One region of the Pseudomonas sp. St386 genome, then DNA from elsewhere that is predicted to be linked to it. Evidence: predicted binding sites of a transcription regulator. Region 1 holds the regulator's gene; each other region holds the start of a gene.

Evidence for each region. The regulator FliA, encoded in region 1, starts transcription of late flagellar genes. The targets are predictions, from matches to a motif close to CTAAAGTTTNNNNNNNNNNNGCCGNTAA.
Region 2: a site for FliA is predicted at 4,366-4,393, ahead of KI235_RS20730 (methyl-accepting chemotaxis protein). Genes of this name have one in related genera too.
Region 3: a site for FliA is predicted at 5,002-5,029, ahead of KI235_RS23250 (methyl-accepting chemotaxis protein). Genes of this name have one in related genera too.

The regions. Positions count from the first base shown of each region.
Region 1 is NZ_AP021900.1:1,854,127-1,861,204, forward strand. It holds gene flhA (flagellar biosynthesis protein FlhA) at 1-2,015, shown strand, start outside; gene flhF (flagellar biosynthesis protein FlhF) at 2,027-3,376, shown strand; gene fleN (flagellar synthesis regulator FleN) at 3,493-4,323, shown strand; gene fliA (RNA polymerase sigma factor FliA) at 4,320-5,063, shown strand; gene KI235_RS08210 (chemotaxis response regulator CheY) at 5,231-5,602, shown strand; gene KI235_RS08215 (protein phosphatase CheZ) at 5,621-6,406, shown strand; gene KI235_RS08220 (chemotaxis protein CheA) at 6,437-7,078, shown strand, end outside.
Region 2 is NZ_AP021900.1:4,705,036-4,712,113, reverse strand. It holds gene KI235_RS20755 (PepSY domain-containing protein) at 35-343, shown strand; gene KI235_RS20750 (PepSY domain-containing protein) at 343-654, shown strand; gene KI235_RS20745 (response regulator transcription factor) at 654-1,322, shown strand; gene KI235_RS20740 (sensor histidine kinase) at 1,319-2,632, shown strand; gene KI235_RS20735 (Na+/H+ antiporter NhaC family protein) at 2,891-4,207, shown strand; gene KI235_RS20730 (methyl-accepting chemotaxis protein) at 4,435-6,114, shown strand; gene yegQ (tRNA 5-hydroxyuridine modification protein YegQ) at 6,358-7,078, opposite strand, start outside.
Region 3 is NZ_AP021900.1:5,254,479-5,261,556, forward strand. It holds gene KI235_RS23230 (DUF2025 family protein) at 1-210, opposite strand, end outside; gene KI235_RS23235 (glycerophosphodiester phosphodiesterase) at 456-1,583, shown strand; gene KI235_RS23240 (PepSY domain-containing protein) at 1,704-2,018, shown strand; gene KI235_RS23245 (transporter) at 2,199-3,221, shown strand; gene KI235_RS23250 (methyl-accepting chemotaxis protein) at 3,287-4,912, opposite strand; gene KI235_RS23255 (hypothetical protein) at 5,246-5,392, shown strand; gene KI235_RS23260 (hypothetical protein) at 5,430-5,660, shown strand; gene KI235_RS23265 (MFS transporter) at 5,763-6,962, shown strand; gene arfB (alternative ribosome rescue aminoacyl-tRNA hydrolase ArfB) at 6,959-7,078, opposite strand, start outside.

The DNA.
Region 1 (7,078 bases):
TGCCGCCGTTCCTGCTGGACGTGTTTTTCACGTTCAACATCGCCCTGTCGATCGTCGTGCTGCTGGTGTGCGTCTACGCCCTGCGGCCGCTGGATTTCGCCGTATTCCCGACCATCCTGCTGGTGGCCACGCTGTTGCGCCTGGCGCTGAACGTGGCGTCCACCCGGGTGGTCATGCTCCACGGCCAGGACGGTCACGCCGCCGCCGGTAAGGTGATCCAGGCCTTTGGTGAGGTGGTGATCGGCGGCAACTACGTGGTCGGTATCGTGGTTTTCGCCATCTTGATGATCATCAACTTCGTCGTGGTGACCAAGGGTGCCGGGCGGATTTCCGAGGTGAGCGCGCGTTTTACCCTCGATGCGATGCCCGGCAAGCAGATGGCGATCGACGCCGACCTCAACGCCGGCCTCATTGATCAGAGCCAGGCCAAGCTGCGTCGTCTGGAAGTGGCCCAGGAAGCCGAGTTCTACGGTTCCATGGACGGTGCCAGCAAATTCGTGCGCGGTGACGCCATCGCCGGCCTGTTGATTCTGTTCATCAACCTGATCGGCGGCATGGCTGTCGGTATCTTCCAGCACAACATGAGTTTTGGCGACGCTGGCAGGGTTTACGCCTTGTTGACCATCGGTGACGGTTTGGTGGCGCAATTGCCATCACTGTTGTTATCTACAGCGGCCGCGATCATGGTGACCCGTGCTTCGGGCTCCGAAGACATGGGCAAGCAGATCGGCCGGCAGATGTTCGCCTCGCCCAAGGCCCTGGCCGTTGCCGCCGGCCTGATGGCGGTGATGGGCCTGGTGCCGGGGATGCCCCACATTTCCTTCCTGAGCATGGCGGCCATGGCTGCAGGCGGAGCCTACCTGTTCTGGAAGAAGCAGAACGTGCAGAAAGTCCAGGCCCTGCAAGAGGTCAAGCGTCAGCAGGAACTGCTGCCGTCGCCGGCCCGCGCCATGGAAACCAAGGAGCTGGGCTGGGATGACGTGACGCCGATCGACATGATCGGCCTGGAAGTCGGTTACCGCCTGATTCCATTGGTCGACCGCAACCAGGGTGGGCAATTGCTGGCGCGGATCAAGGGGGTGCGCAAGAAGCTGTCCCAGGACCTGGGCTTCCTGATGCCGACCGTGCATATCCGCGATAACCTCGATCTGGCGCCGAGCGCCTACCGCCTGACGCTGATGGGGGTGATCCTGGCCGAAGCCGAGATCTACCCCGACCGCGAGCTGGCGATCAACCCCGGGCAGGTCTACGGCTCCCTCAATGGCATCACCGCCAAGGATCCGGCTTTCGGCCTGGAAGCGGTGTGGATCGAAATCAGCCAGCGGGCCCAGGCCCAGTCCCTCGGTTATACCGTGGTGGACGCCAGTACGGTGGTGGCGACCCACTTGAACCAGATCCTGTACAAGCACTCCAGCGAGCTGATTGGCCACGAAGAAGTCCAGCAACTCCTGCAAGTACTGGCCAAAGGCTCGCCGAAGCTGGCCGAAGAGCTGGTGCCGGGTGTGGTTTCGTTGTCGCAGTTGCTCAAGGTGCTGCAGGCGCTGTTGGCCGAACAGGTGCCCGTGCGCGACATACGCAGTATCGCCGAGGCTATCGCCAATAACGCCTCCAAGAGTCAAGATACCGCCGCCCTGGTGGCTGCGGTTCGGGTCGGCGTGTCCCGCGCAATCGTCCAAAGCATTGTAGGCACTGAGTCTGAGCTGCCTGTGATCACCTTGGAACCAAGGTTGGAACAGATATTGCTCAATAGTCTGCAGAAGGCAGGACAAGGCTCGGAAGAGGGTGTTCTGCTGGAGCCAAGCATGGCCGAGAAGCTGCAGCGTTCGCTGATCGAAGCAGCCCAGCGGCAAGAGATGCAAGGCCAGCCAGTGATCCTGCTGGTGGCCGGCCCGATTCGCGCGATGCTCTCGCGATTCGGGCGCCTCGCGGTCCCGGGGTTGCATGTGCTGGCGTACCAGGAAATACCGGACAACAAGCAAGTGACCATCGTTGCGACAGTAGGGCCCAACGGCTGAGGTAGTGGTTTATGCAAGTGAAGCGTTTTTTCGCCGCCGACATGCGTCAGGCCATGAAACTGGTTCGTGACGAGCTGGGCGCTGAAGCAGCCATCATTGGCAACCGTCGTATCGCCGGCGGTGTCGAGCTGACGGCGGCCCTGGATTACAAACTGTCTGCGCTGGCCCCGCGGGTTCCGAACATGGAACTCGAAGATGAGCTGCGCAAGACTCAATCGCGCATCGCCAGCGCCCAGGCCGAGCTGAGCCTGCGCAGCAGTGAAGGCGAGGCCGCGGCAGGCACCAATCGTCAATTGTTCGCCGGTCAGCCGCTGACGGCCGGCCTGCCGTTGACGGCTGCCGAACCGCTGATCGAGCAGGCCCACGCCGAACCGCGTCGTCCTGAGCCGGCGCCCGCGGCGCCTGCCCGGGGTGTCGATCCGCGCGCCCTGGACTCGATGCGCTTTGAACTCAACAGCCTGCGCGAGCTGATGGAAGTCCAGCTCGGCTCCCTGGCCTGGAACCAGCTGCAAGGCAGCCGTCCAGCCCAGGCCAACCTGTGGCGTCGCCTGCAACGCATCGGCCTGTCCGGCCCGTTGTCCCGGGACCTGCTGGCGCTGATCAATGGTATCGAAGAGCCTCGCCAGGCCTGGCGCATGTTGCTGGCGCACCTGGCGCGGATGATCGCGACCCCGGAAGTCGAGCCGCTGGAAGAAGGCGGGGTAATTGCCATGGTCGGTCCTGCCGGCATGGGCAAGACCACCACCCTGGCCAAGCTCGCCGCCCGTTATGTACTCAAGTACGGCGCCCAGAGCATTGCCCTGGTGAGCATGGACAGTTTCCGCATCGGTGCCCAGGAGCAACTCAAGACCCTCGGCCGGATCCTCAATGTGTCGGTGACCCATGTGGATCCGGGCCAGTCCCTGGCCCAGGCGCTGGAGCCGCTGCTGCGCAAACGCGTCGTGCTGATCGATACCGCAGGCCTGCAAGCCAGCGATCCAGCCCTGCGCATGCAGCTCGAAAGCCTGGCCGGACGCGGTATCAAGTCAAAAAATTATCTCGTGTTGGCAACCACCAGCCAGAAACAGGTTCTAACCGCCGCATACCACAGCTACAAACGCTGCGGGCTGGCCGGCTGCATCCTGACTAAGCTGGACGAAACGGCAAGCCTGGGCGAGGTGTTGAGCCTGGCGATCGGTCATGAATTACCGGTGGCCTACCTGACCGACGGGCCGCGGATCCCGGATGATTTGCATCTGCCGCGCCGTCATCAACTGGTCAGTCGTGCCGTGAGTGTGCAAATGCAGGAAGAACCCAGCGAAGAAGCCATGGCTGATATGTTCGCTGATATCTACCACAGCCCGACCAAGCAGGTCGGCTGAGGTAATCATGAATATTTTTTGTACCTACATCGATGGTCTGCCATGCATTGTTCCGTATGCGAACGCGCAGCCAGTAATGTGGCCTCCGTCTAAGTAAGACAAGGTAAAGAACGAACATGGGCAGCATGCATCCCGTACAGGTGATCGCGGTGACCGGCGGCAAAGGTGGCGTCGGGAAGACTAACGTGTCAGTGAACTTGTCCCTGGCTCTGGCAGAGCTTGGCCGACGGGTCATGCTGCTGGACGCCGACCTGGGCCTGGCGAACGTCGACGTGTTGTTGGGGCTTACACCCAAACGCACGCTGGCGGACGTGATTGAAGGGCGCTGTGAGCTGCGTGACGTGTTGTTGCAGGGGCCGGGCGGGATTCGCATCGTGCCGGCTGCCTCAGGCACCCAGAGCATGGTTCACCTGACCCCGGCCCAGCACGCGGGCCTGATCCAGGCTTTCAGCGACATCGGCGACAACCTCGATGTGCTGGTGATCGACACCGCAGCCGGTATCGGTGACTCGGTCGTCAGTTTCGTCCGCGCGGCCCAGGAAGTGCTGCTGGTGGTCTGCGACGAACCGACGTCCATCACCGACGCCTATGCCCTGATCAAGTTGCTTAACCGCGACTATGGCATGAACCGCTTCCGCGTCCTGGCCAACATGGCCCAGAGCCCGCAGGAAGGACGCAACCTGTTCGCCAAGTTGACAAAGGTCACGGATCGCTTCCTGGACGTCGCCCTACAATACGTCGGCGCAGTGCCTTACGACGAAAGCGTACGCAAGGCCGTCCAGAAGCAACGTGCCGTTTATGAAGCCTTTCCACGCTCCAAATGCGCGCTGGCGTTCAAGGCCATCGCCCAGAAGGTCGATACCTGGCCACTGCCGGCCAACCCTCGCGGGCATCTGGAATTTTTCGTCGAGCGTCTTGTGCAACAAACAGCAGGGCCCGTGCTATGACAGCCAGCGGTTACAACCATCTCTATAAAAAATCGGCACGGGACGCCCAATACGAATTGATCGAGCGTTACGCGCCACTGGTCAAGCGTATCGCCTATCACTTGCTGGCGCGGTTGCCGGCCAGTGTCCAGGTTGAAGACTTGATCCAGGCGGGCATGATCGGCCTGCTCGAAGTGTCGAACAAATACGACGCGAGCAAGGGCGCGAGTTTCGAGACGTATGCCGGTATTCGCATTCGCGGTGCCATGCTCGATGAAGTCCGCAAGGGCGATTGGGCGCCGCGTTCGGTACACCGCAATACCCGCATGGTCAGTGATGCAATTCGGGCAATTGAAGCTAAAACCGGGCGTGACGCTAAAGATCACGAGGTTGCGGCCGAACTCCAGTTGAGTCTCGACGATTATTACGGGATTTTGAACGATACCTTGGGCAGCCGCCTGTTCAGTTTCGACGACCTGTTGCAGGACGGCGAACATGAAGGGCTGCACGAGGATAACGCGAGTGCTCACATGGAGCCGTCGCGTGACCTGGAAGATGAACGTTTCCAGAGCGCGCTGGCGGAAGCGATTGCCAATTTGCCGGAGCGTGAGCGGCTGGTCTTGGCGCTGTACTACGACGAAGAGCTGAACCTCAAGGAAATCGGTGAGGTCCTGGGGGTCAGCGAATCGCGGGTCAGCCAGTTACACAGCCAGTGCGCGGCCCGTTTGCGGGGGCGTTTGGGGGAGTGGCGAGCGCGTTGACAGGCAGTGTGGGGACACTGCGAACGAGGCTGGCCTGGCAGGTGCTGTGCCAGTCTCCATCCGTGGTGCTCCAGACCGTTGTCGAGTGTTGTGCCGGATTGATTGAAATGGCGCGTCCAGGTGCTGGGCGCGTTTAAGACTGCTTGGAGGTCGAATTGGACAAGAACATGAAAATCCTCATCGTTGATGACTTCTCAACGATGCGGCGGATCATAAAAAACCTGTTGCGTGACCTTGGGTTCACCAACACGGCCGAAGCAGATGACGGGACCACTGCGCTCCCGATGTTGCACAGTGGCAACTTCGATTTTCTGGTCACCGACTGGAACATGCCGGGCATGACCGGTATCGACCTGTTGCGCCAGGTGCGTGCCGACGAAAAACTCAAGCATCTTCCGGTGCTGATGGTCACTGCCGAAGCCAAGCGCGAGCAGATCATCGAAGCGGCCCAGGCCGGTGTAAACGGCTATGTGGTCAAACCCTTCACGGCCCAGGCGTTGAAAGAGAAGATTGAAAAAATCTTCGAACGCATCGGTTAACGGCGCCACGGGGGAGCTATGGATAACGAATCTTCAATGGGTGATTTCGAATCGACCCTGAAAAAACATGCCCGCGAACTGGTCGACAGCCTTGAAAAAGGTCGTTTTGGCGATGCGGTTCAAATGATCCATGAGCTCAACCAGACCCGTGACCGCGGTCTGTATCAGGAGGTGGGCAAGCTCACGCGTGAATTGCACAGCGCGATTGTCAATTTCCAGATCGACCCGAATATGCCGCAGGCCGAGGAAGTCTCGCAGATCACCGACGCCACCGAGCGTCTGGGTTATGTGGTCAAGCTGACCGAGGCCGCGGCCAACCGCACCATGGACCTGGTGGAAAGCGCAACGCCCCTGGTCAACGGCCTGAGCGAAGAAGCCCAGGCCTTGAGCACCGACTGGGGTCGGTTCATGCGGCGCGAAGTCGGCGCCGAAGAGTTTCGGGAGTTGGCCCGTCGGGTCGACGGTTTCCTGGCGCGCAGCAGCACCGAGAACCGCGCGGTGGCAAGCAACCTCAACGATATTCTGCTGGCTCAGGACTATCAGGACCTGACCGGCCAGGTGATCAAGCGTGTGACCCAACTGGTCACCGAAGTGGAAAGTAACCTGCTCAAACTGGTGTTGATGGCCAGCCAGGTAGACCGCTTTGCAGGCATCGAACACGACCGTGAAGCGATGCTTGCTGAAAAAGATCCACAAAAACATCTCTCTCAGGGTGAAGGTCCGCAGATTCATGCCGATAAAAGAGAAGACGTTATGTCCGGTCAGGACGATGTGGACGATTTGCTGTCCAGCCTTGGATTCTGAGTTTTAGCCCTGTTTTAGGAGCAGCCATTAATGAGCTTCGGCGCCGATGAAGAGATCCTTCAGGATTTCCTGGTTGAGGCCGGCGAGATTCTAGAGCAACTGTCCGAACAGCTGGTCGAGCTGGAAAGCCGACCAGATGATGCGGATCTGCTCAATGCAATTTTTCGCGGTTTCCACACTGTAAAAGGAGGCGCCGGCTTCCTCCAGCTCAACGAGCTGGTGGAGTGCTGTCACATTGCCGAAAACGTGTTCGACATCCTGCGCAAGGGTGAGCGTCGCGTTGATTCGGAACTGATGGACGTGGTGCTTGAAGCGCTGGATGCGGTCAACAGCATGTTCAGCGAAGTGCGTGAGCGCTCGCCGATCACCGCTGCCACGCCTGAGTTGCTCGCCGCGCTGGCACGCCTGGCGGAGCCGCAATCGGCTGATGAAGCGGCTCCGGTTGCCGAGGCAGTGGCTGAAGAGCCGGTCGCCGAAGAGTCGGGCGACATCACCGATAACGAATTTGAACAACTGCTGGATTCGCTGAACGCCGTCAAGGCCCAAGCCGAAGCGCCGGCGGCACCTGCTGCGCCGCCCGCCAATGCAACAGCTGACGCCAGTGATGAAATCACCGACGACGAGTTCGAGTCATTGCTCGACCAGCTCCATGGCAAAGGTCAGTTCGCTCCC
Region 2 (7,078 bases), 2.9 Mb from region 1:
CCCCCCGCTGAAGATTATAAAAAGGAGACAACCCATGAACCGCCTGACTGCCTTTTTCATCGCGACCCTCATGGCCCTCGGCACGAGCCTGGCTCACGCACGAGACCTTGATGACGACGAAGCCCGCAAACTGCAAGACGCTGGTACCATTCTGTCCTTCGAAAAACTCAATGCCGCTGCCCTGGCCGAACACCCTGGCGCCACCTTGACCGATACCGAGCTGGACGAAGAGTACGGCAAGTACATTTACCAGGTGGATCTGCGCGACACGAAGGGCATTGAGTGGGATCTGGAATTGGACGCCACCAACGGCAAGGTGCTCAAGAATCATCAGGATACGTAATGAAGCTTAATCTGCGCGCCCATAGTCGATGGGCGCTGGCGCTGCTGGCGTTCTGTTCGCTGGCCGTGGCCCGGGACCTGGATCAGGACGAGGCCCTGCAACTGCGCCAGCAGGGTGTGATCTTGCCGCTGGAGCAACTGCTGCAACAGGCGCTGGACCTGCATCCCGGGGCCAAACTGCTGGAAGCCGAGTTGGAGGAAAAACACGGCGTCTATATTTATGAGGTCGAGCTGCTGGACACCGAGGGCGTCGTGCGCGAATTGGACCTGGAGGCCGCGACCGGCCGCTTACTCAAAGATAAGGAAGACTGATGCGCCTGCTTCTGGTGGAAGATCACGTGCCCCTGGCGGACGAACTGATGGCCGGGCTTGCACGTCAGGGCTACGCCGTCGACTGGCTCGCCGATGGTCGCGACGCGGTGTATCAGGGCAGCAGCGAACCCTACGACCTGATCATCCTCGATCTCGGCCTGCCGGGCGTGCCGGGGCTCGACGTGCTGGCCCAATGGCGTGCCGGCGGCCTGGCCACGCCGGTGCTGATCCTCACCGCACGCGGGTCCTGGGCCGAGCGCATCGAAGGGCTCAAGGCCGGGGCCGACGATTACCTGACCAAACCTTTTCATCCTGAAGAGCTGCAGTTGCGGATCCAGGCGTTGCTGCGCCGCTCCCACGGCCAGGTCAACCAGCCGACGCTGAAATCGGCCGGGTTGCACCTGGATGAGAGCCGCCAGTGCGTGGTCCGCGACGGCACCGACATCCAGCTCACGGCGGCCGAGTTCCGCCTGTTGCGCTATTTCATGCTGCATCCCGAGCAGATCCTTTCCAAAAGCCATCTCGCCGAACACCTGTATGACGGTGAGACCGAGCGCGATTCCAACGTGCTGGAAGTCCACGTCAATCACCTGCGGCGCAAGCTGGGACGCAGCGTGATCGAAACCCGTCGCGGCCAGGGTTACCTGTTCGGCGGGCAGGCGCAGTGAGATCCATCCAGCGGCGCCTGAGCCTGGGGCTGATCGGTGTGATGGTGGTGGTCGGCCTGGTCCTGGCACAGACCAGTCTGTGGCTGTTCGAGCTGGGCTTGCAGCGTTACCTGGAAGCCGGGCTGCGCAACGACAGCGAAAACCTGCTGGTGGCCCTGGTGCGCGGCCCGCAGGGTTTGCAGTTGGATGAGCGACGCCTGTCGCCGGCCTATCTGCGGCCGTTTTCCGGGCACTATTTCCGCATCGATTTTGCCGATGTGCACTGGCGCTCCCGTTCCCTGTGGGACCAGGAATTGCCCCGGCTCGACCACCCGGGCCTGCACAGCAACCTGCAACTGGGGCCTGAGGGCCAGAAGCTCTTGGTGCTGCGCACCGACTATCGACGGCTGGGCCAGGCGATTTCCATCAGCGTGGCCCAGGACTACACACCGGTGCGTGACAGCTTCCGTCGAATGCAGCAGATCGGCCTCGGGCTGGGGTTGGCGGGGTTGCTGTTGATTCTGTTGCTGCAACGCATCACCGTGCGCCGCGCCTTGCGTCCGCTGGACCGGGCGCGGGAGCAGATTGCCCAGTTGCAGCGCGGGCAGCGTTCGCAACTCGACGAACAGGTGCCACGTGAGCTGGAACCGCTGGTGGCGCAAATCAATCATCTGCTGGCCCACACCGAGGACAGCCTCAAGCGTTCGCGCAACGCCCTGGGCAACCTCGGCCATGCCTTGAAGACCCCGCTGGCGGTGCTGCAAAGCCTGGCGTCGAACGAGAAGCTCGATCCGTATCCCGAGTTGCGCAAACTGTTGCTCGAGCAACTGGAGCAGGTCCGCCAGCGCCTGAACCGGGAACTCAACCGCGCCCGCCTGTCCGGCGATGCCTTGCCCGGCGCGCACCTGGACTGCGACGCCGAGCTGCCGGGGTTGCTGGCCACACTGAACATGATCCACGGCGAACACCTGCACCTGAGCTACGTCGCCCCGCCAGGCCTGCACCTGCCGTGGGATCGTGAAGACCTGCTGGAACTGTTGGGCAACCTGCTGGACAACGCCTGCAAATGGGCCGATGCCGAAGTGCGCCTGACCATGACCGAGACAGCCGACGGGTTCAGCCTGGCCGTGGAAGACGACGGCCCGGGCATCCCCAAGGATCGCCGCGACCAGGTGTTCAGCCGCGGCACGCGGCTGGATGAACAGACCGATGGACACGGCCTGGGCCTGGGCATCGTGCGGGACATCGTCGACACCTGGGGCGGCCTGCTGGCGTTGGACGACAGCGAGTGGGGTGGGTTGAAGGTGGTGATCGAGTTGCCCAAGCGCTGACAGCTATTCATGGCACCGCCTGTATGTGGGGCGAACCTGTGGGAGCAAGCTTGCTCGCGATAGCATTTTTAAAGCCAGCACAGGTGTTGTAGGTGACAACGTCATCGCGAGCAAGCTTTGCTCCCACAAATCCCCCTCATACAGGGGGGCGAGACTTGAAAACCCGCCCCACGGCCCTTGCAGCTTGCCGCCGCTTGCTGCAAAGTCGCGACCTTTTTGTCCGGTGGCTTTCCATCGCTGTGCTTTGAGGTAATGATGATAAATGCAGTAATTGCCGCGGTTGGCGTCATGCTGGTGCTCAGCCTGGCCCGCGTGCATGTGGTGATCGCGCTGATTATCGGTGCGTTGGTGGGTGGCCTGACGGGTGGCCTGGGAATCGAGGCAACGCTCAAGGCGTTCAACGCCGGCCTGGGTGGCGGTGCGACAGTGGCGTTGTCCTACGCCTTGCTCGGTGCCTTCGCCGTGGCGATTGCCAAGTCCGGCATGGCCCATGCCCTGGCGGACAAAGCCCTGGCCCTGGTGGATCGCCAGGATGCCGCGGGTGGCACGGGCGTCAAATGGGTGTTGATCGGTCTGCTGGGAACGGTCGCGATCGCCTCCCAGAACATTTTGCCAATCCACATCGCCTTCATCCCGCTGCTGGTGCCACCGCTGCTCTATGTGCTGACCAAGTTGCAGTTGGACCGCCGGTTGATCGCCTGCGTCATGACCTTCGGCCTGATCACGCCCTACATGTTCCTGCCGGTGGGCTTCGGCAATATCTTCCTCAACGAAATCCTCCTGGCCAACATCGCCCGCAGCGGTGTGGACGTCAGCGGCATCAACGTCACCCATGCCATGGGCATTCCGGCGTTGGGCATGGTGTTTGGCTTGCTGCTGTCGTTGTTCTCCTACCGCAAGAAGCGCGTCTACGACCTGAAGAAGATTGCCCGGGTCGAGCAAGTGGCTGTGCGCTACAACCCGCTGAGCCTGATGGTGGCCGGGCTGGCGGTGGCGGCGGCGTTCGCGGTGCAGTTGCTGGTGGACTCGATGATCATCGGTGCCCTGGTCGGGTTCCTGATTTTCTCGCTGTCGGGGGTGGTGCGCTGGCGCGAGACTGACGACCTGTTCACCGAAGGCATGAAGATGATGGCGATGATCGGCTTCATCATGATCGCGGCCTCAGGCTTCGCCGAAGTGATGAAGGCCACCGGTGAAGTCCAGAGCCTGGTGGAGTCTTCGGCGGCCTGGATTGGCCACAACAAGGGCATTGGCGCGCTGATGATGTTGCTGGTGGGGCTGCTGGTAACCATGGGCATCGGCTCGTCGTTTTCCACGGTGCCGATCCTGGCGACGATTTTCGTGCCACTGTGCCTGCAACTGGGCTTCAGCCCGCTGGCGATCGTCTGCATCGTCGGCACCGCCGGCGCCCTGGGCGACGCCGGCTCGCCAGCCTCGGACTCGACCCTGGGCCCGACCTCGGGCCTGAACATCGACGGCCAGCACCATCACATCTGGGACACCGTGGTCCCGACCTTCATCCACTACAACCTGCCGCTGCTGGTGTTTGGTTGGGTGGCGGCGATGGTCTTGTAACCTCAATACCGAGTTACCTCAATCGCGAGCAAGCTCGCTCCCACAGTGGATCGGTGTGAACACAAGAGTTGTGGACACCACCAATCCCTGTGGGAGCGAGCTTGCTCGCGAAGGGGCCCTCAAGATCGACCCTTCTCTTAGACCCTGTTCACCTTGTCCTACAGTTTTGCCGCGCGGTGCCGTTAATACAGCTAACCACGCCAATAACACCAACAAGAGTGAACAGCATGCGCCTGAGCCTGAAGGCTAAAGTCCTGTCCCTTGCGATACTGCCGGTATTGCTGTCCGCCGTGATCATCAGCCTGACCACGGCTTTCATCTTGAAGGAGCAAGCTAGCAAAGAGGTCCAGCAAACCCGCGAGCGCCTGCTCAGCGAGGCCAAGGCCACGCTGCAGAACTACGTAGCGGTGGGCCTGACCGCCATCAAGCCGCTCTACGATGCCGCCGCGCCTGGCGATAATGAAGCGCGCGCCCAGGCGATCAAGCTGCTGTCGAACATCAGCTACGGCAAGGATGGCTATTTCTTCGGCTACGACTCCGAGACCATTCGTCTGTTCAAGGCCAACAGCCCCGATGGCGTGGGCAAGAGTTTCAAGGACAACCGCGACCCGAACGGTGTCTACGTCAACCGCGACCTGGTGAAAGTCGCCAAGGACGGGACTCACTACCTCGAATACAGCTCGCCGTTGCCCGGCAGCAAAGACCTGGTGCCCAAACTTGGCTACACCGAATACCTGTCCAAGTGGGACCTGGCAGTCGGTAGCTCGGTCAACCTGGACGGCATCGAAGCCCAGGTCGCGCTGGTGGAAACCAAGGTCCACGATCGCCTGCAAGGCGTGATATTGAGCATCGTCGGGATCGCCGCGGTGGTGTTGCTGGTGATTGCGGTGGTGGGCCTGGTGCTCGCCAACACGATCCTGCGGCCGCTGCACCTGATGAAGGACAACCTCGACGACATCGCCGCGGGCGAGGGCGACCTGACCCGTCGGCTGACCATCACCAGCCAGGACGAGCTCGGCCAACTGGCCGGTTCGTTCAACCGCTTCGTCGACAAGATCCACGGCCTGGTGCGGCAGATCACCGACATGACCTCGCAACTGACCGGCCTGGTGACGCAAGTCTCCGAGCAGGCCCAGCGCTCCGAGCAGGCCATGGAACGCCAGCGCCACGAAACCGATCAGGTCGCCACGGCGATCAACGAGATGTCCTCGGCTGCCCAGGAAGTCGCCCGCAGCGCCCAGGGCGCCGCCGTCGCGGCCCAGCAGACCGACGAGGAAGGACAATCGGCCAAGCGCGTGGTGGCCGGCAGCATCCAGCAGATTCATGCGTTGGTGAACGATATCCGCAGCAGTGGCGTGTCCCTGGACAGCCTGCAGCAGGACGTGGCTTCGATTGTCAGCGTGCTTGGGGTGATTCGTTCGATTGCCGAGCAGACCAACCTGCTGGCTCTCAACGCCGCCATCGAGGCCGCGCGTGCCGGCGAGGCGGGGCGTGGGTTTGCGGTGGTGGCCGATGAAGTGCGGGCCCTGGCCAGCCGGACCCAGCAGAGCACCCAGGAAATCCAGGGCATGATCGATCGCTTGCAATCAGGCACTCATGCGGCGGTGGAAGCGATGCGCCGTTCCAGTGAGGCTGGCGAGGGCACTTCGGAACGGGCCAACGAGGCGGGTGCCTCCCTGGACACCATGGCGCAGTTGATCGGCACCATCAACTCGATGAACGCCCAGATCGCCAGCGCTGCCGAAGAACAGACCGCGGTGGCCGAGGAAATCAACCGCAGCGTGCATCAGATCGCCGTGGCCGTGGACAGCGTCGCCGACGAAACCCAACTCGGCGCCCAGACCTCCCGCAGCCTGGCCGACCTGGGCCAGCGCCTGGGCAAGCTGGTAGGACAGTTCCGGATCTGATCCCATCGCGGCAGGAGCTGCCGAAGGCTGCGATCTTTTGCTCTCGATCCAGATGTTTTCACCTGGGCAACCGGGTCTTATCGAGAAAGAAGGATCGCAGCCTTCGGCAGTTTCTGCCGTGCTTCACAGGTGCAAACCGCTACAAAACCCTGTGGGAGCGAGCTTGCTCGCGATAGCGTTGGATCAGCCAACATTCATTTGGCAGACGCACCGCCATCGCGAGCAAGCTCACTCCCACAGGGGCTATGGCTCACGCACATCGCGCATCAACAACCCAAACCGCAGATCCACCGCATCCGGAATCGGCACGTACACCACGTGCCCATCCCCCGGTGCCACCTCGATGCCCTGGCCTTTTACGTTCTGCAACTGATGCAGGTCGAAGTGGAAATTACCCTTGGGGGTCATCAGTTCCATGTGATCGCCCAGGCCAAAGCGGTTCTTCACCCGTACTTCGGCCAGGCGTTCGCGCCGTTCGCCGGTCAGTTCGCCGACGAACTGCTGGCGCTCCGACACCGAACTGCCGTTCTGGTAGTTCTGGTATTCGTCGTGCACATGGCGCCTTAGAAAACCTTCGGTGTAGCCGCGCTGGGCCAGGGACTCCAGGTCGGTCATCAGGTTGCGATCAAATTCCCGGCCGGCCACCGCGTCATCGATGGCCTGGCGATACACCTGGGTGGTGCGCGCGCAATAGAAGTGCGACTTGGTCCGCCCTTCGATCTTCAGCGAATGCACGCCCATGCGCGCCAGGCGCTCGACGTGCTGCACGGCTCGCAGGTCCTTGGCATTCATGATGTAGGTGCCGTGCTCGTCCTCGAAGGCCGGCATGGATTCTCCCGGGCGGTTGGCTTCCTGAAGCAAAAACACCTGGTCGGTGGGCGCGCCAAGGCCCAGGGTCGGCTCGGGTTGATAGGTCTGCACGATGTCGCCCACAGCGTTTTCCACCGCCGGTTGCGCCGAATAT
Region 3 (7,078 bases), 3.4 Mb from region 1:
CTGGATGCGCTCGCGCTTGAGGGCCATGGTGCCGTCCGCCACGGGGGACCAGACAAATTCGCAGGTGGGGATGATGCCGTCGTCGGCCACGTCCATGCCGAAGGCGTCTTCGCTGAACCGCACGATGTACTGGCCAGTCTTGCGGTTCAGGCCGACAAAACCCTTGAGCTGGTCGGCGGCCTGGCAGATGAATGTCGAAGTGGTGCGCATGGTAAACCTCATGGATACGTCCCTCGGGACGTCTGATCAATGGTTTACACGCAGGGCAAGCGGACACAGGATTTAAGGTTTCCCTCTGCCGGGGAAACTGATGCGGCAAGGGTACTGCAAAGCGGCCTGGAAATGCGTGGGAAAAATCTTCTTTGCACAGGTTTATGTCGGTATGGCGATAGCGCCGACAGCGTTCAGTTGTTAAAAGATAGTTTTTTGCACACACCTACGAAAGGATTTCGAGCATGCCTGTCACCTTCACCCGCACCGCCTTGATGCTGAGCCTGTTGCTCGGCTTCGGCCAGACCCAAGCGTCCGAGGCCCCGAGCCCCAAGGCCCTGGCAGCCCTCCAGGGTATTCCACATCCGGCGGTCATCGCCCACCGCGGCGCCTCGTTCGACGCGCCGGAATCCACCGCTGCTGCCTACAAGCTGGCCCGCGACCTGGGCGCCGACTACCTGGAACTGGACCTGCAACGCAGCAAGGACGGCGTGTTGTTCGTCCTGCATGACGACAGCCTGCTGCGCACAACGGATGTCGCGGTCAAATTCCCCGAGCGCAAGGACAGCACCGCCAACGAATTCACCATGGCGGAGCTCAAAACCCTCGATGCCGGCAGTTGGTTCAACACCGCTTACCCGGACCGCGCGCGACCTTCGTTCGCCGGCCTGAAAATCCTGACCCTCGATGAAGTGATCAATATCGCCGAGGGCAACCCGCAGCAAAAACCCGGGCTGTACATCGAGACCAAGGCGCCGAAGCTGTTCCCCGGCATTGAGCGCGACCTGAAGGACAAACTGCAGGACCGCGGTTGGCTGAGCCCGGCCGGGTCGAAACTGGCCAAGCGCGCCACGGGTGTCGGCCAGGGCAAAGGCAAAGTGGTCCTGCAGACCTTTGAAAAGAGCAGTCTCGAACTGCTGCACAAAGAGATGCCGAAGGTGCCGAAGATCCTGCTGTTGTGGGTGGGCGAAGGCAACATCGAGCCCAAGTCCAAGGTGCCTTTTGCCGAGTCCGGCGAAACGGACAAGGCCGCCTATTACGCCAAGCAGGAACCCAAGGACAAGGCAGAATTCGAAACATGGATTCAGTACGCCAAGGCCCAGGGCGCCATCGGTACTGGGCCGTCCGCGGCGTTGACCCATGGCGGCAGCCAGAGTTACGCGGACCTGGTGCAGCCATGGATGAACCAGTACACCCATGACCAGGGCCTGCTGGTGCATGTCTACACTGTTGATGAGCCGGTGGACTTCAAGAAAGTGATGAACGCCGGCGTGGATGGCATTTTCACCAATCGGGCCAGTGAGTTGCTCAAGTACTTCAAGCGTCCCGAAACAGGCAGTGTGGCGCAACTATTGGAGAAGAACGGTTACTGAGGAATCAGGGCCGGATCGGTGCAGTCGCTGCAAGTTTTCCGAATTAAGGGTGAATTAAGTTGCCACAGATAATCTGAGCCCACTTAAACGAATCACCCTTTAACGACAAAGGAAAGACCTATGAAAACTTTGACTGCCCTGTTTACCGTTGCCGCCCTGACCCTCACCGCTGGCCTGGCCCAGGCGAAGGATGTTCCGGCCACCCAGATTCCCCAACTGGTCAAGGAAGGCAAGATCAAATCAATGGACGAACTTAAACAGATCGTCGAGAAGCTGCACCCGGGAGCGACCATCGGACTTGCTGACTTGGATGAGCGTTTCAACGGTTATGAATACGAAGTTGAAGTACGTTACCCAGATGGCAGAGAGTTTGACGTTGAACTCAATGCCGCTACCGGAGAGGTCTTGGAAAACAAACAAGACCGAGATGACTGATTTAATCCATGTAGAGCCGCGCAACTTTCAAGTTGCGCGGCTCTTTTGCGTGCGTATGTAAACGGCTAACGGTCCAAGTGACACAGCCACCTGTCACAAAACCTTCAAAAAACCCTGCAATGATGCCGCTCAAGTGACCCTGTTGTCGCCGCGACAGGCACTCCCCGCCAGCGAGCCCTCATGAACCACAGCATCGACCAAAGCCATCGCGATCCGGACCTGTTCGGCCTGCTTTACGGATTTCGTTTCCGCCCCGGCGAGCGTGGCAGGGAGATCGATTCGGCCCAGGCCCTGCAAAGCCTGCAACAACCGCAAGACGCCGACGAATTCCTCTGGCTGCACCTGAACCTGGCCCACGCTGCCTGCGAGCGCTGGATGAAAAGCCACCTGGCCTTGCCCCAGGAATTCTTCGAAGCCCTGCACGAAGGCTCGCGCTCGACCCGCATCGAACATGTGGACTCGGCATTGCTGGCGGTGGTGAACGATGTGGTGTTCAACCTCAGCAACCTGGTGTCCTCGGATGTATCGACGTTGTGGGTTTGCGTGCACAGTCGGCTGATCATCAGCGCGCGGCTGCAACCTTTGCACTCGGTCGACAAGCTGCGCTCATCGGTCAAGGCCGGCGAGTGCTTTCGCTCACCGCTGGAACTGCTCGTGCATCTGCTGCGCGACCAAGGCGAAGTGCTGACCCAGATCGTGCGCAAGACCAGCCTCAACGTCGATCAGATCGAAGACCAACTGCTCTCTTCGCGACTGTCCACCAACCGCTCCGAGTTGGGCGCCCAGCGCCGAGTGCTGGTACGCCTGCAACGCCTGCTGGCCCTGGAGCCAGGCTCGTTGCTGCGCCTGCTCAACCGCCCACCGCAATGGCTGCAGAAGGAAGACGTCAAGGAGTTGCGCAAGTCCACCGAGGAGTTCGCCCTGATCATCAACGACCTCACCGCCCTGGGCGAGCGGATCAAGCTGCTGCAGGAAGAGATCGCCGCCAACCTCAACGAACAAAGCAACCGCACGCTGTTCACCCTGACGGTGGTCACGGTCCTGGCATTGCCCATCAACATCATTGCCGGTTTCTTCGGCATGAACGTCGGCGGCGTGCCGCTGGCCGGTGATCCGGAGGGCTTCTGGATCCTGGTGGCGCTGGTGGCAACCTTCACCGTGATTGCAGGCCGATGGGCATTTCGCAAGCGGCGCGATTATTGAGATTGATCCACCTCAGGTTCGCATAAGCTTGTGTGGCGAGGGAGCTTGCTCCCTCGCCACTGGGGTTAGGCACTCAACCGCGCCGTCACTTCATTCAACTGCCCCGACAACCCATGCAAATCCCGACTGGCCGCTTCGGTGCGCTGCACATTGTCGAGGTTGGTGCTGGCGATGCAGGTGATTTCGGTGAGGTTGCGCGAGATGTCTTCGGCCACGGAGGTCTGCTCTTCCGCGGCGGTGGCGATCTGGCGGTTCATGTCGCGAATCGCTTCCACCGCCTGGGTGATGCGTTCCAGCATGGCGCCGGCCTGGGTCACCTGCTCGACACTTTCTTCACTGCGCGACTGCCCGCTTTCGATGGCCTGGGCCGCGTCCACTGCGCCAGTCTGCACGGTCTGGATAATCTGATTGATCTCGATGATCGATGACGCCGTGCGCTGGGCCAAGTTGCGAACCTCATCGGCGACCACCGCGAAACCACGTCCGGCCTCCCCCGCCCGGGCCGCTTCGATGGCAGCGTTGAGGGCCAGCAGGTTGGTCTGCTCGGCAATCCCGCGAATCACTTCAAGCACTTTACCGATGCGCCCGCTGTCGGTTTCCAGACGACGGATCACCGTGGCCGTGTTGGCAATCTCGCCGCGCATCTGGGTGATGGTGTGGATAGTGCCCTGCATCACTTTCTCGCCCTGCTGCGCCGAGTGATCGGCATCATCGGCAGCCCGCGCCGCATCGGCGGCATGGCGGGCAACTTCCTGGGCGGTGGCGGACATCTCGTTCATTGCCGTTGCCACCTGATCGGTGCGTTCGAATTGTTCGCTGGTGCCTTGGCTCATCAGGCTGGCGATGGCATTGAGTTCACCGCTGGCACTGTCCAGCTCCGTGGCACTGCGTTGCAGGCGCGTGAAGGTTTCGGCGAGGAAATCGCGCAAGGTATTGGCCGCCAGGGCGAGATCGCCCAGTTCGTCCTGGCGATTGCTGACGACCCGCTCGGCGAAACGGCCGTGACTCAATTGGGTCACGTATGCGATCAGGTTGCGGATAGGCTGCACCAGATTGCGGTTGACCATCCACAGGCTGAACACCCCAATCAGCAGGCCTGAGACCAGCATCACCACAGTACCCAGCAGAATGGTCCGGTCGGCCCCGGTACTGATCGACACCGATTGCTCGCTGCCCATCTTGTGCAACTCGGCGACCAGCTCACTCATCTGCTCACTGGCAGCACGGTCGACGCCCTTGACCGCTGCATCACCAGCCGTCGCATCAGCACCTGCCGCCACAAACGCGTCCCGGCCCTTCTGGTACGCCGAACCCAACTGACGGTGTTCGTCCCGCAGGCGTTCAATGCGCGCCTTGATTTGGGCTGGGAGGTCCTTGTGCCCGATCAACTCACCCAGAATGCCCTGGACATCGTGCTGGCGTTCCTCGAATTGCTTCCAGTACTTATCCAGGTCCGCTGGCTGCTTGCCGCGCAACAGGACGTTTTTCCATTCCTGGACCTGCACCTTGAATTGCAGGTTGGCCTCGTCGATCAATTGTGAGGCGCGCAACGGGCCATCAATCAGTTGGCGATAATTCTGGACACCCTCGGACAGGAAATGGAAGGACGCCAGGGCGATCAGCAGCATCGCCAACAGACTGCCGCTGAGCAGGGCAAGGATCTGGGCTCTCAAGGATTTTTGTAGAAACATGGAAAGAATCTCGTGGGGGTAAAAAGAGCTAACGACGCCCCGACTTCCATGTCCGGTGTCGAAACCGAATGCCAAAGGATTTGTACAGACCATCGGCCTTGCAGAGGCATTCTTGAGCCTTGCCGACCACTGGTAACGGCCGGTAGCCGGGGCTGAAAAAGTTGCGCCAGGACGCCGCACGGAGGGATTGGTCATGACTTGTCCAGACAATCCCTTTTGTCGGCCCGACGGGATTTAAAAGTCTTTTTGTCATTTCTCCTGCTGTATCCTGCCCAGGCTTTGTAAAAGCGCGGATCTACCAGATCTATCCACAGACTTTGCGAGGAGCGCGATATGCACGAGATCCCTAATCTCCCCTTCCCAAGCCTGCACGACACTGAGCAGACGACCACGCTACAAGCCGGGGGGCAAGCAGACGCCCAGCAACCCGAGCCTAAAAAAGAAGCCACTGAACGCCGCCAGGCCGACAGCGAAGACTGATTGACCCGCACCACCAGACCGTGTGGAAAGCGCTAAGATGCGCTTTCCACACTGCCTGAATCCCGAGCCCTCCATGACCGATGACACCCCTCCATTCAGCGAAGCCCAGGCCAGCGTGCTGATCGGCACTGCCGAAAAAATGGTCGAGATCTGGACCCGCCTTCCTGCCGAGAAACAAGCAGCCCTGCTGGCGCGCTTTGGCAGCGAAGAAAACGCCATCGCCGCACTGGTGACCACACGCCTGGTCAGCGGTGAGAACGGCAGCTGAACCACCATTGGGCAAATAGTTTTACTTTTCCCCGCCCTGACCCCACGGTCGCCGTTATCATAAGCAGCCTACCTATCCTGCTGCTCCGTGGACCTTTACCCCATGTCAGATTCCCAGCGCCCCCTGGCGGTCACGCTGCAAGTCGTTTCCATCGTCCTGTTCACATTCATCGGCTACCTGAATATCGGCATTCCCCTGGCCGTACTGCCCGGGTTCGTCCACGGCGAACTGGGCTTCGGCGCGGTGATCGCCGGGTTGGTGATCAGCGTGCAATACCTGGCCACTCTGCTCAGTCGTCCTTATGCAGGGCGAATCATCGATAACCTGGGAAGCAAGCGCGCGGTGATGTTCGGCCTCGCCGGCTGCGGGCTGAGTGGTGTGTTCATGCTGGTGTCTGCCTGGACGCCCCACCTGCCAACGTTCAGCCTGATCAGCCTGCTGATCGGTCGCCTGGTGCTCGGTAGCGCGGAAAGCCTGGTGGGCTCCGGTTCGATTGGCTGGGGCATCGGCCGGGTCGGCGCGGCGAATACCGCCAAGGTGATTTCCTGGAACGGTATCGCCAGTTACGGCGCGCTGGCGATAGGCGCACCGCTGGGGGTGTGGCTGGTCAATGCGCTGGGGCTATGGAGCATGGGCGTGAGCATTATCTTGCTCGGCTTGCTGGGGTTGGCATTGGCCTGGCGCAAAACCGCCGCGCCCATCGTCACTGGCGAACGCCTGCCGTTCATGCACGTGCTGGGGCGTGTGCTGCCACACGGCTGCGGCCTGGCCCTGGGTTCCATCGGGTTTGGCACCATCGCGACCTTCATCACCCTGTACTACGCCACCCAGCACTGGGACAACGCCGTGCTGTGCCTGAGCCTGTTCGGCGCCAGCTTCATCGGCGCCCGCCTGCTGTTCGGCAACCTGATCAACCGTCTGGGCGGCTTTCGTGTGGCGATTGCCTGCCTGTCGGTGGAAACCCTGGGCCTGTTGCTGTTGTGGCTCGCACCGGATGCCCACTGGGCCCTGGCGGGCGCGGCGTTGAGCGGCTTCGGCTTTTCCCTGGTGTTTCCGGCGCTGGGCGTGGAAGCGGTCAACCTGGTGCCGGCCTCCAGCCGCGGGGCGGCGGTGGGTGCTTATTCACTGTTCATTGATTTGTCGCTGGGGATCACCGGACCGCTGGCCGGTGCGATTGCCGCGGGCTTCGGCTTTGCCTCGATCTTTCTATTCGCCGCACTGGCGGCCCTGGGCGGGTTGGCATTGAGCGTCTACCTGTACCGACAGGCGCCGAGGCATCGCCAGGAACGGGAGAAAAGCTAGAAGTCCACCTTGCCGCGCCCGGCCTTGATCGAGCCGCGCTTGGTCTTGGATTCCAGGCGACGCTTTTTCGAACCCAGGGTCGGTTTGGTCGGACGGCGCTTCTTTTCGACCTTGGT